One region of the Phaeacidiphilus oryzae TH49 genome, then DNA from elsewhere that is predicted to be linked to it. Evidence: predicted binding sites of a transcription regulator. Region 1 holds the regulator's gene; the other holds the start of a gene.

Region 1 (5,217 bases):
GGAGTCCAGACGCCGCACGGCGATGATCGCGTACTCGGTGATCGGCGGGGTCGCCGTCGCGGGCGGGATCGGTCTGGCGGTGCCGACCATGAAACCGCACATCCCCGCCGGGCTCGCGGCCCTGCCGGCCGGCGCGGCCTCGGCGGAGCGCCCCGGCGCGGGGGCGACGACGGGCGCCGGCGGCAACTCCGGTGCCACCCGGGCGCGTTCGGGCGGCACGGCGGCGGGCGCGGCCGCCGGGAGGGCGGGCACCGGAACGGCTGGCAGCGCCGGCACCACCGGCACCGCGGCCGGGGCGGTCACCGCCCAGCAGGCCTTCTCCTCCGCCACCATGGTGGTCGGCCCGCGCACCTACGACCGCAGGCTGGTCACCTCCGGCCCGTGCAACCAGGGCGTCACCCCCGCGCTGGCCGCCCTCCTCACCCGCGAGGGCTGCGCCTCCCTGCTGCGCGCCACCTACACCTCCGGCACCAGCGCGATCGGCCTGGCCGTCGCCGTCCTGCCGACCGGCGCGGCCGGCGCCGCCGCGGCCAAGCCCCCGGCCGGCGGCGAGGTCGTCCCGTACGCCGACGGCAGCACGGTCAAGTCCTTCTGCGCGCAGGGCGGTTGCACCGCGGACCAGTCCGCGGACGGCCGCTACGCCCTCTTCTCGGTGGTGGACCGCACCGACGGTACCCACCCCAAGCCGGCGGACGCCAAGACCGCCGACGCGGCGGCCCTACGGGCCCTCCTCGCCGAGCTCCGCCAGGCCGGCGCCTGACCGGGCGACCGGACCCGCCCGCGCCCCGCGCGACCGCCCGGCGGCTACCCCCAGCGCCCGGTGCGCCCCATCAGCAGCGCCCCCGCCGCCACCCCGGCGGTGGAGGTGCGCAGCACCGACCGGCCCAGCCGGTAGGAGGCGGCACCGGCCTCGGCGAAGGCCGCCAGCTCGTCCGGGGCCACCCCGCCCTCGGGGCCCACCACCAGGAGGATCCGCCCGCTCTCCGGCAGCGGCTCGGTGGCCAGCGGCCGGGCGCCCTCCTCGTGGAGCACCGCGGCGAAGTCGGACTCGGCGATCAGCGTGGCGACCTGACGGGTGGTCGCCAGTCCGCCGACCTCGGGGAACCGCAGCCGCCTGGACTGCTTCCCCGCCTCCCGGGCCGCCGAGCGCCATTTGGCCAGCGCCTTCTCCCCCCGGTCCCCGCGCCACTGGGTGATGCAGCGGGAGGCGGCCCACGGCACCACCTCGTCCACCCCGACCTCGGTCATGGTCTCGACGGCCAGCTCGCCACGGTCGCCCTTGGGCAGCGCCTGCACCACGGTGACCCGCACCCCGGGGGCGGGCTCCGCGAGCGGCTCGTCCACCCGGACCTCCAACTGGTCCTTGCCCTCGACCGCGGTCACCGTGCCGGCCGCCCCGGTGCCCTGACCGTCCGTCAGCACCAGCCGCTCGCCCTGCGCGAGCCGCTTCACCGACACCGCGTGCCGCCCCTCCGGCCCGTGGAGACGCACCACCGCACCGGGCGCGACGCCCGCCAGGCTCTCGGACGGAACGACGAAGACCGGTGCGGTCATGGCGGTACGGCTCCCACGTGCGGAGTGACGGCGGCGGAGATCGGGGGGCGGTGCGGCCTACCGCCCGTTGAAGGCGTCCTTCAGCCGGGAGAACAGGCCCTGCTGGCCGGGCGCGAAGTGGCCGTTCGGCCGCTCCTCGCCGCGCAGCCGGGCGAGCCGGCGGACCAGCTCCTCCTGCTCCGCGTCCAGCTTGCTGGGGGTCTGCACCTCGACATGCACTATCAGGTCGCCGCGGCCGCCGCCGCGCAGGTGGGTGATGCCCCGGTTGTGCAGCGGGATCGACTGGCCGGACTGGGTACCGGGCCGGATGTCGACCTCCTCCGGGCCGTCCAGGGTCTCCAGCGGCACCTTGGTGCCCAGCGCGGCCGCCGTCATCGGCAGGGTGACCGTGCAGTGGAGGTCGTCGCCCCGGCGCTGGAAGATCGGGTGGGCGTTCTCCGAGACCTCGACGTAGAGGTCGCCGGCCGGGCCGCCGCCGGGGCCGACCTCGCCCTCGCCGGCCAGCTGGATCCGGGTGCCGTTGTCCACACCGGCCGGGATCTTGACCGTGAGGGTGCGGCGGGCGCGCACCCGTCCGTCGCCGGCGCACTCCGGGCAGGGGGTGGGCACGACGGTGCCGAAGCCCTGGCACTGCGGGCAGGGCCGGGAGGTCATGACCTGGCCCAGGAACGAGCGGGTGACCTGGGAGACCTCACCGCGGCCGCGGCACATGTCGCAGGTCTGCGGGCTGGTGCCGGGGGCCGCGCCCTCGCCGTTGCAGGTGGAGCAGACGACGGCGGTGTCCACCTGGATGTCCTTGGTGGTGCCGAAGGCCGCCTCGTTGAGCGAGATGTCGATGCGGATCATGGCGTCCTGGCCGCGCCGGGTCCGCGAGCGCGGTCCGCGCTGGCCGCCGGCCGCGCCGAAGAAGGCGTCCATGATGTCGCTGAACCCGAAGCCGGCGCCCTGCCCGAAGCCGCCGGCGCCGCCGCCGTTGGAGAGAGGATCGCCGCCCAGGTCGTACATCTGGCGCTTCTGCGGGTCCGAGAGGACCTCGTACGCGGCGTTGATCTCCTTGAAGCGCTCCTGCGTCTTGGGATCTGGATTGACGTCCGGGTGCAGTTCGCGGGCCAGGCGGCGGAATGCCTTCTTGATCTCGTCCTGGCTCGCGTCCTTCCGGACGCCGAGAACCGCGTAGTAGTCCGTGGCCACTTCTCAATGCTCCGCTTGGAATCTCGATGGGACGCTGTACTCAGCTCGGCTGCGCCTGTCCGCCTCCGGCCCCGCCATCACGACGCCGCCAGGATCTGGCCGACGTAACGGGCCACCGCCCGTACCGCGCCCATGGTGCCCGGGTAGTCCATCCGGGTGGGTCCGACCACCCCCAGTTTCGCGACGGACTCGTCGCCCGAACCGTAGCCCACCGAGACCACCGACGTGGAATTGAGTCCCTCATAGGCGTTCTCGTGGCCGATCCGGACGGACACTTCGGAGTCGCCCGTCTCCCCGAGCAGCCGGAGCAGCACCACCTGCTCCTCCAGCGCCTCCAGCACCGGCGCGATGGTGCGCGGGAAGTCGTGGGCGAAGCGGGTCAGGTTCGCCGTGCCGCCGAGCATCACCCGCTCCTCGGTCTGCTCGGCCAGCGTCTCGAACAGGGTCGCCAGGACCGTGGTGACGATCGGCCGGTCGTCCCGCTCGAACGCCTCCGGAAGGTCCAGCACCAGCCTGGGCACCTGGGCGAAGCGCTGGCCGCCGACCTTGGCGTTGAGCCGGGCGCGGAGGTCCGCGACCACCATCTCGCCGACCGGCGCCGGGCAGTCGATCAGCCGCTGCTCGACCCGGCCGGTGTCGGTGATCAGCACCAGCATCAGCCGCGCGGGGGCGAGCTGGAGCAACTCGATATGGCGAACCGTCGAACGGGTCAGCGAGGGGTACTGCACCACCGCGACCTGGCGGGTCAGCGTGGCCAGCAGCCGCACGGTGCGGGAGACGACGTCGTCGAGGTCGACGGCGGCGTCCAGGAACTGGTGGATCGCCCGGCGCTCCGGCTGGGAGAGCGGCTTGACCTCGGCGAGCCGGTCCACGAAGAGGCGGTACCCCTTGTCGGTGGGCACCCGGCCCGCGCTGGTGTGCGGCTGGGCGATGTAACCGTCCTCCTCCAGGGCGGCCATGTCGTTGCGCACCGTGGCCGGCGAGACACCCAGGCTGTGCCGCTCCACCAGGGCCTTGGACCCCACCGGCTCCTCCGTACCGACGTAGTCCTGGACGATGGCACGCAGCACGGCGAGCTTCCGTTCGTCCAGCATGGCACCCACCTCCTACGGTCCTGGCGTTCCGACTGGCACTCTGGAAGGCTGAGTGCCAGTACGGTACCCGCCAGTCTAGGACCAACGACCTGCTGACAGGAACGACCGGGGGCCTTCGGACGTCCCCTAGGTGGGGTGTGTGACCATCCGCATCGCCGATCGCCCCGACGAGGAGAAGGGCCCATGAGCAGTACGCCGACCAAGACCCGATTCGCTCCGGACCGCGGTCTCACCACGCGCATGGTGAGCACCATGTTCCTGATCGGGCTGCTCTACGTGGTCTTCGTCGGAGCGCTCATCGTGCTCCTTCGGGGAGCATGGCCGATCGTGGTCGTCATCGCAGGCGGCCTCTTCATTCTGCAGTTCTGGTTCAGCGGCAGGATCGCCGCCTTCAGCATGGGGGCCAAGGAGGTCTCCCCGGAGCAGTTCCCCGAACTCCATGGCGTGGTGGACCGGCTGTGTGCTCTGGCCGACATGCCCAAGCCGAAGGTCTGCGTCGCCGAGACCGACGTGCCGAACGCCTTCGCCACCGGCCGCAACCAGAAGAACGCGGTGGTCTGCGCCACCACCGGACTGCTCCGCCGGCTGGAGACCGACGAACTGGAGGGCGTCCTCGCCCACGAGCTCTCGCATGTCGCGCACAAGGACGTCGCGGTCATGACGATCGCCGGATTCCTGGGCGTGATGGCCGGCTTCATCACCCGGATCGGCATCGAGATGGGCTTCTGGGGCGGCTTCGGCGGCCGGGACGACGACGACGACCGCAACGAGGGCCTGGTCCTGCTGGTGGTCATCCTGTTCAGCGTGGTCGTCTACGCGATCAGCTTCCTGCTGACCCGGATGCTCTCCCGCTACCGCGAGCTCTCCGCGGACCGCTCGGCCGCGCTCCTCACCGGGCGGCCGTCCGCGCTGGCCTCCGCGCTGACCAAGGTCACCGGGGCGATGGGCGCCATCCCCACCCAGGACCTCCGCCAGGCCGAGCCGTTCAACGCCTTCTACTTCGCGCCGGCCTTCAAGGCCCGCGAGACGGCGAGCAACCTCCTCTCCACCCACCCGTCCCTGGAGCAGCGGCTGGAGCAGCTCGGCCGCATCTCCGCCCAGCTCGGAAGGGGCTGACCGAGAGCCATGGGATTCCTGGACACCCTCCTCGGCCGCACCAAGCCGGTCAAACCCGATCTGGACCAGCTCTTCGGACTCCCCTCCGCCGCGATCACCCTGGAGGCGGCGGCCGGCTTCAAGCCGACCGGCCTCGGCTCGGTCTGCTTCGCGGCCGCCGAGGGCGGGGCGTTCGCCCAGGTGCAGAGCGACGTCGAGGCGCTGCTCAACGCCGACCAGGGCCACCCGGTGGAGATCAGCCGGGACTCCTACGGCTACACCT
Region 2 (5,217 bases), 1.9 Mb from region 1:
GCCGAGCTCCCCGCTCCAGCGCCGGTAGAGGCCGTGCGGGACGCCGGCCGCGTCCAGCACCCGGCCGGCCACGAAGTCCACCAGCTCCTGTGCGGTCGAGCCGCCGGCGTAGAAGCCGGGCGAGGCGGGCAGCACGACGGCGCCCTCGTCGTGGAGCGCGACGAGCTGCCGCAGGGTCACCCCGCTGAGCGGGGTCTCGCGGAGGCAGACCACCAGGCGGCGGCGCTCCTTGAGGGTGACGCTGGCCGCGCGCTGGAGCAGGTCCTTCGACAGGCCGAGGGCGATGCCGGCGACGGCGGCGGTGCTGGCCGGGACCACGATCATGCCCTTGGCCGGGTACGAGCCGGAGGACGGGCCGGCGGCGAGGTCGCCCGCCGGGTGGTAGCGGACGGCGTCGTCCAGCGCGTCCTCCTTCCGGCCCAGCCAGGCGGCGAGGTCCTCGCGCCAGTGGGCGTCGCGGAAGGGGCGTCCCGTCTCGTCGATGAGGGTGAGCCGGGCGGCGCGGCTGACGACGAGGTCGACGCTCTCGCCGGCGTCCAGCAGCCCGTTGATCGTCGCCGCGGCGTAGGGCGTCCCGGACGCGCCGGACACCCCGACGACCCAGGGTTCTCGCTGCTCTTCTCCCACCCACCCACCCTATGCGCTCCCACGCGGGGGGCTACCGCCCCGGCCCCGGCGCCGCAGGCGCAGCTAGGGGCGCGGGGAACTGCGCGGCCGACCCGCAACGGCCCCGCACCCGGCAGCGGAGTCCGGGCTGCAACCCGGTAGCCGCTCCCGGCTGCAGCGCCGTAGACGCCCGGGCGCGCAGTTCCCCGCGCCCCCGACGCGGCCCTTCGGGCCTACTGCCGAGGCGGCCCGGGAAAGGCCGAAGGCGGCCCCCCGCCCAGGGGGACCGCCTTCGGACTGGTGGAACCGTCCGGTCCTTCGCGGAAGCGAGGGATCAGAAGTCCATGTCACCGCCCGGCATCCCGCCGCCGGCCGGCGCAGCGGCCTTCTCCGGCTTGTCGGCGATGACGGCCTCGGTGGTGAGGAACAGCGCGGCGATCGAAGCCGCGTTCTGCAGCGCGGAGCGGGTCACCTTGGCGGGGTCGATGACGCCCTGCTTGACCAGGTCCTCGTAGTCGCCCGTGGCGGCGTTGAGGCCGTGGCCGGCCGGCAGGTTGCGCACCTTCTCCACCACGACGCCGCCCTCGAGGCCGGCGTTGGTGGCGATCTGCTTGATCGGCGCCTCGAGGGCGACCTTCACGATGTTCGCGCCGGTCGCCTCGTCGCCGTCCAGCTCCAGCTTCTCGAAGGCGGAGCCGGCCTGCAGCAGGGCCACGCCGCCACCGGCGACGATGCCCTCCTCGACGGCGGCCTTCGCGTTGCGGACGGCGTCCTCGATGCGGTGCTTGCGCTCCTTGAGCTCGACCTCGGTCGCCGCACCGGCCTTGATGACCGCCACGCCGCCGGCCAGCTTGGCCAGGCGCTCCTGCAGCTTCTCGCGGTCGTAGTCGGAGTCGCTGTTCTCGATCTCGGCGCGGATCTGGTTCACCCGGCCCGCGACCTGCTCGCTGTCACCGGCACCGTCGACGATGGTGGTCTCGTCCTTGGTGATGACGACCTTGCGGGCGCGGCCGAGCAGCTCGATGCCCGCGTTCTCCAGCTTGAGGCCGACCTCCTCGGAGATGACCTGGCCACCGGTGAGGATGGCGATGTCGCCGAGCATGGCCTTGCGGCGGTCGCCGAAGCCCGGGGCCTTGACGGCGACGGACTTGAAGGTGCCGCGGATCTTGTTGACCACCAGGGTGGACAGGGCCTCGCCCTCGACGTCCTCGGCGATGATCAGCAGCGGCTTGCCGGACTGCATGACCTTCTCGAGGAGCGGCAGCAGGTCCTTGATCGCGGAGATCTTGGAGTTGGCGATGAGGATGTAGGGGTCCTCGAGCGAGGCCTCCATCCGCTCCATGTCGGTGGCGAAGTAGGCCGAGATGTAGCCCTTGTCGAAGCGCATGCCCTCGGTGAGCTCGAGCTCGAGCCCGAAGGTCTGCGACTCCTCGACGGTGATGACGCCTTCCTTGCCGACCTTGTCCATCGCCTCGGCGATGAGCTCGCCGATCTGGGTGTCGGCGGCGGAGATCGAGGCGGTGGAGGCGATCTGCTCCTTGGTCTCGACGTCCTTGGCCTGCTCCAGCAGGGCGGCGGAGACGGCCTCGACGGCCTTCTCGATGCCGCGCTTGAGGGCCATCGGGTTGGCGCCGGCGGCGACGTTGCGCAGACCCTCGCGGACGAGAGCCTGGGCGAGGACGGTGGCGGTGGTGGTGCCGTCACCCGCGACGTCGTCGGTCTTCTTGGCGACCTCCTTGACGAGCTCCGCGCCGATCTTCTCGTAGGGGTCCTCGAGCTCGATCTCCTTGGCGATGGAGACACCGTCGTTGGTGATCGTGGGGGCGCCCCACTTCTTCTCAAGGACGACGTTGCGGCCCTTGGGGCCCAGCGTCACCTTGACAGCGTCGGCGAGCTGGTTCATCCCGCGCTCGAGGCCGCGCCGCGCTTCCTCGTCAAACGCGATGGTCTTGGCCATGTGAAGTGGTCCCTCCGGGACTGTCGGATGCTGCTGGACCGCGCTGGCGCCCGCGACGGACGGCCGAACGGACCGAGGCGTCCCTTGCCCGCCTCGACCGCGGCCTCACCTTCCCGGCCCTTTGTCACTCTCACTGCGTGAGTGCTAACGCCAATGATTAGCACTCGCCCCCACTGAGTGCAAGCGTCTACGAAGAAGTTGAGCCCCGGGGGCTCAGGGCACCCCGTCGGCGACCCCCCCCCCGGCCGAGCGCCGGTCCACCCCGGCCGAGCGCCGCCCGAGCGCCGGACGACCGCGCGCCCCCGAGCATGTCCGAGGCCCGCCGCCTCCGGGTGGGAGACGGCGGGCCTCGGAAAGACCACATAGAGCTGCACCAGGCCCCGCGACGCGGGGATCGGCTGAGCAGCGGGTCCTGCTAATCAGCGTTCGCCGACTGAAGAGGTGATTTCGGCCGACTTACGAACCGAACCTCAGGCGAGCACGCGGACCATGTCCGCCTGCGGCCCCTTCTGACCCTGCGAGATCTCGAACTCGACCCGCTGGCCCTCGTCGAGCGAACGGTAGCCGTCCATCTGGATCGCGCTGTAGTGGACGAACACGTCCGCCCCACCGTCGACCGCGATGAAGCCGTACCCCTTCTCCGCGTTGAACCACTTGACGGTGCCCTGAGCCATTCCGAACTCCCCTAGTGCTGGCCCTTTCACGGATCCGCACTGCACGGACCCGGGCTGGCTCGCCGATCAACCGGCTCGTCCGGAAGGGCTCCGAACTACGCACGGTTCCCGCGATGCACCGCGCGAACCGGGCCGCCGCAGCGGAGACCGGAGTGCGCCGAGCGCGCCAACCGCCGCCGAATGTATCCGCATCGATGCCCTGTGCAACAGGCCATAACGGCGAGAAATTATGAGAGCGCAAAAAGGGTCAGCCGACAGCAGAAGACGACAAACCGCCACATATCAGGCCGGGCAAAAGGGATCAGCGGGGCGATTTTGAGCTCGCCTCGCGACGAAATCTGTCGGGGTTCCGTCAGCAGCACCCGCGGGCGCCGGGGAAGGGACTCTCACCGGTCTCAGCTCGTGGGATCCGTGGGGCTGAAACGCATTCCGGTGACTTCCGGCGACCTCGTTGACTCTACAACGAAAGACCCGGCCCACTCGGACCGGGTCCTTCGCTGGGAAAAGCCGTAATCAGCAGCCGCCGGCGACCGCGGGGATGATCGAGACGTTGCCGCCGTCGGCGACCGCGGTGTCCAGCCCCTCCGCGAAGCGCACGTCGTCGTCGTTGACGTAGACGTTCACGAAGCGGCGCAGCTTGCCCTGGTCGTCCAGGATCCGGGCGCGGATGCCGGTGTGGTCGGCCTCCAGCGCGTCGAGGACCTCGGCGAGGGTCTTGCCCTCGGCGGCCACCTCGGCCGCGCCCCCGGTGTAGGTGCGCAGGATGGTCGGGATGCGGACGGTGACGCTCATGCGAGGCCTGCCTCTCGGAACGAGTCAAGGGTGGGGCGGATGATCGCGGTCGGACGGGCCTTGTCCGCGACCGCGTCGAGGGTCTTGAGGCCGTCGCCGGTGTTGAGCACCACGGTCTCGGCGGCGGGGTCCAGCTGACCGCTCTTCAGCAGCTTGCGCAGGACGCCGACGGTGACGCCACCGGCGGTCTCGGCGAAGATGCCCTCGGTGCGGGCCAGCAGCCGGATGGCGTCCACCACCTCGTCGTCGTTCACGTCCTCCACCGCGCCGCCGGTGCGGCGGGCGATGTCCAGGACGTACGGGCCGTCGGCCGGGTTGCCGATGGCCAGCGACTTGGCGATGGTGTCCGGCTTCTGCGGGCGGACCACGTCGTGGCCCGCCTTGAAGGCGACCGAGACCGGGGAGCAGCCGGTGGCCTGGGCGCCGAAGATCTTGTACGGCTTGTCCTCCACCAGGCCGACCTCGATGAGCTCCTTGAGCCCCTTGTCGATCTTGGTGAGCTGGGAGCCGGAGGCGATCGGGATGACGATCTGGTCCGGCAGCCGCCAGCCGAGCTGCTCGCAGATCTCGTAGGCCAGGGTCTTGGAGCCCTCGCCGTAGTAAGGGCGGAGGTTGACGTTGACGAAGCCCCAGCCCTCGCCGGCCGGGTCGCCGATCAGCTCCGAGCAGAAGCGGTTCACATCGTCGTAGTTGCCCTCGATGCCGACCAGCTCGCCGCCGTAGACCGCGGCCATCACGACCTTGCCGGCCTCCAGGTCGTGCGGGATGAAGACGCAGGAGCGCAGCCCGGTGCGGGCCGCGGCGGCGCCCACCGCGCCGGCCAGGTTGCCGGTGGAGGAGCAGGAGAGGGTGGTGAAGCCGAAGGTGCGGGCGGCCTGCACGGCGATCGCCACCACCCGGTCCTTGAAGGAGTGGGTGGGGTTCCCGGAGTCGTCCTTGACGTGCAGCCCGCCGGTGATGCCCAGCTCGCGGGCCAGGTTGTCGGCCTTGACCAGCTTGGTCCAGCCGGGGTTGAGGCTGGGCTGCCCGGCGACGTCCGCCGGGACCGGCAGCAGCGGGGCGTACCGCCAGATGTTGGTGGGGCCGGCCTCGATCCGGGCGCGCAGCGCCTCGGGGTCGCCGGTCGGCAGCTCGTAGGCGATCTCCAGCGGGCCGAAGCACTCCAGGCACGCGAAGGAGGGGCCGAGC

Evidence for each region. The regulator HrcA, encoded in region 1, represses chaperone genes, less so after heat shock. The targets are predictions, from matches to a motif close to TTNGCACTCNGNNNNNCNGAGTGCNAA.
Region 2: the regulator HrcA is predicted to act here: its motif matches at 2,685-2,711, upstream of groL (chaperonin GroEL).

What each region holds. Positions count from the first base shown of each region.
Region 1 is NZ_JQMQ01000005.1:5,082,212-5,087,428, reverse strand. Features, by position in the region: gene BS73_RS26185 (hypothetical protein) at 1-760, shown strand, start outside; gene BS73_RS26180 (16S rRNA (uracil(1498)-N(3))-methyltransferase) at 805-1,554, opposite strand; gene dnaJ (molecular chaperone DnaJ) at 1,612-2,745, opposite strand; gene hrcA (heat-inducible transcriptional repressor HrcA) at 2,823-3,839, opposite strand; gene htpX (zinc metalloprotease HtpX) at 4,023-4,955, shown strand; gene pspAB (PspA-associated protein PspAB) at 4,965-5,217, shown strand, end outside.
Region 2 is NZ_JQMQ01000005.1:3,173,367-3,178,583, forward strand. Features, by position in the region: gene BS73_RS17835 (UbiX family flavin prenyltransferase) at 1-627, opposite strand, end outside; gene groL (chaperonin GroEL) at 941-2,563, opposite strand; gene BS73_RS17845 (cold-shock protein) at 3,034-3,237, opposite strand; gene BS73_RS17850 (ubiquitin-like small modifier protein 1) at 3,751-4,029, opposite strand; gene thrC (threonine synthase) at 4,026-5,217, opposite strand, start outside.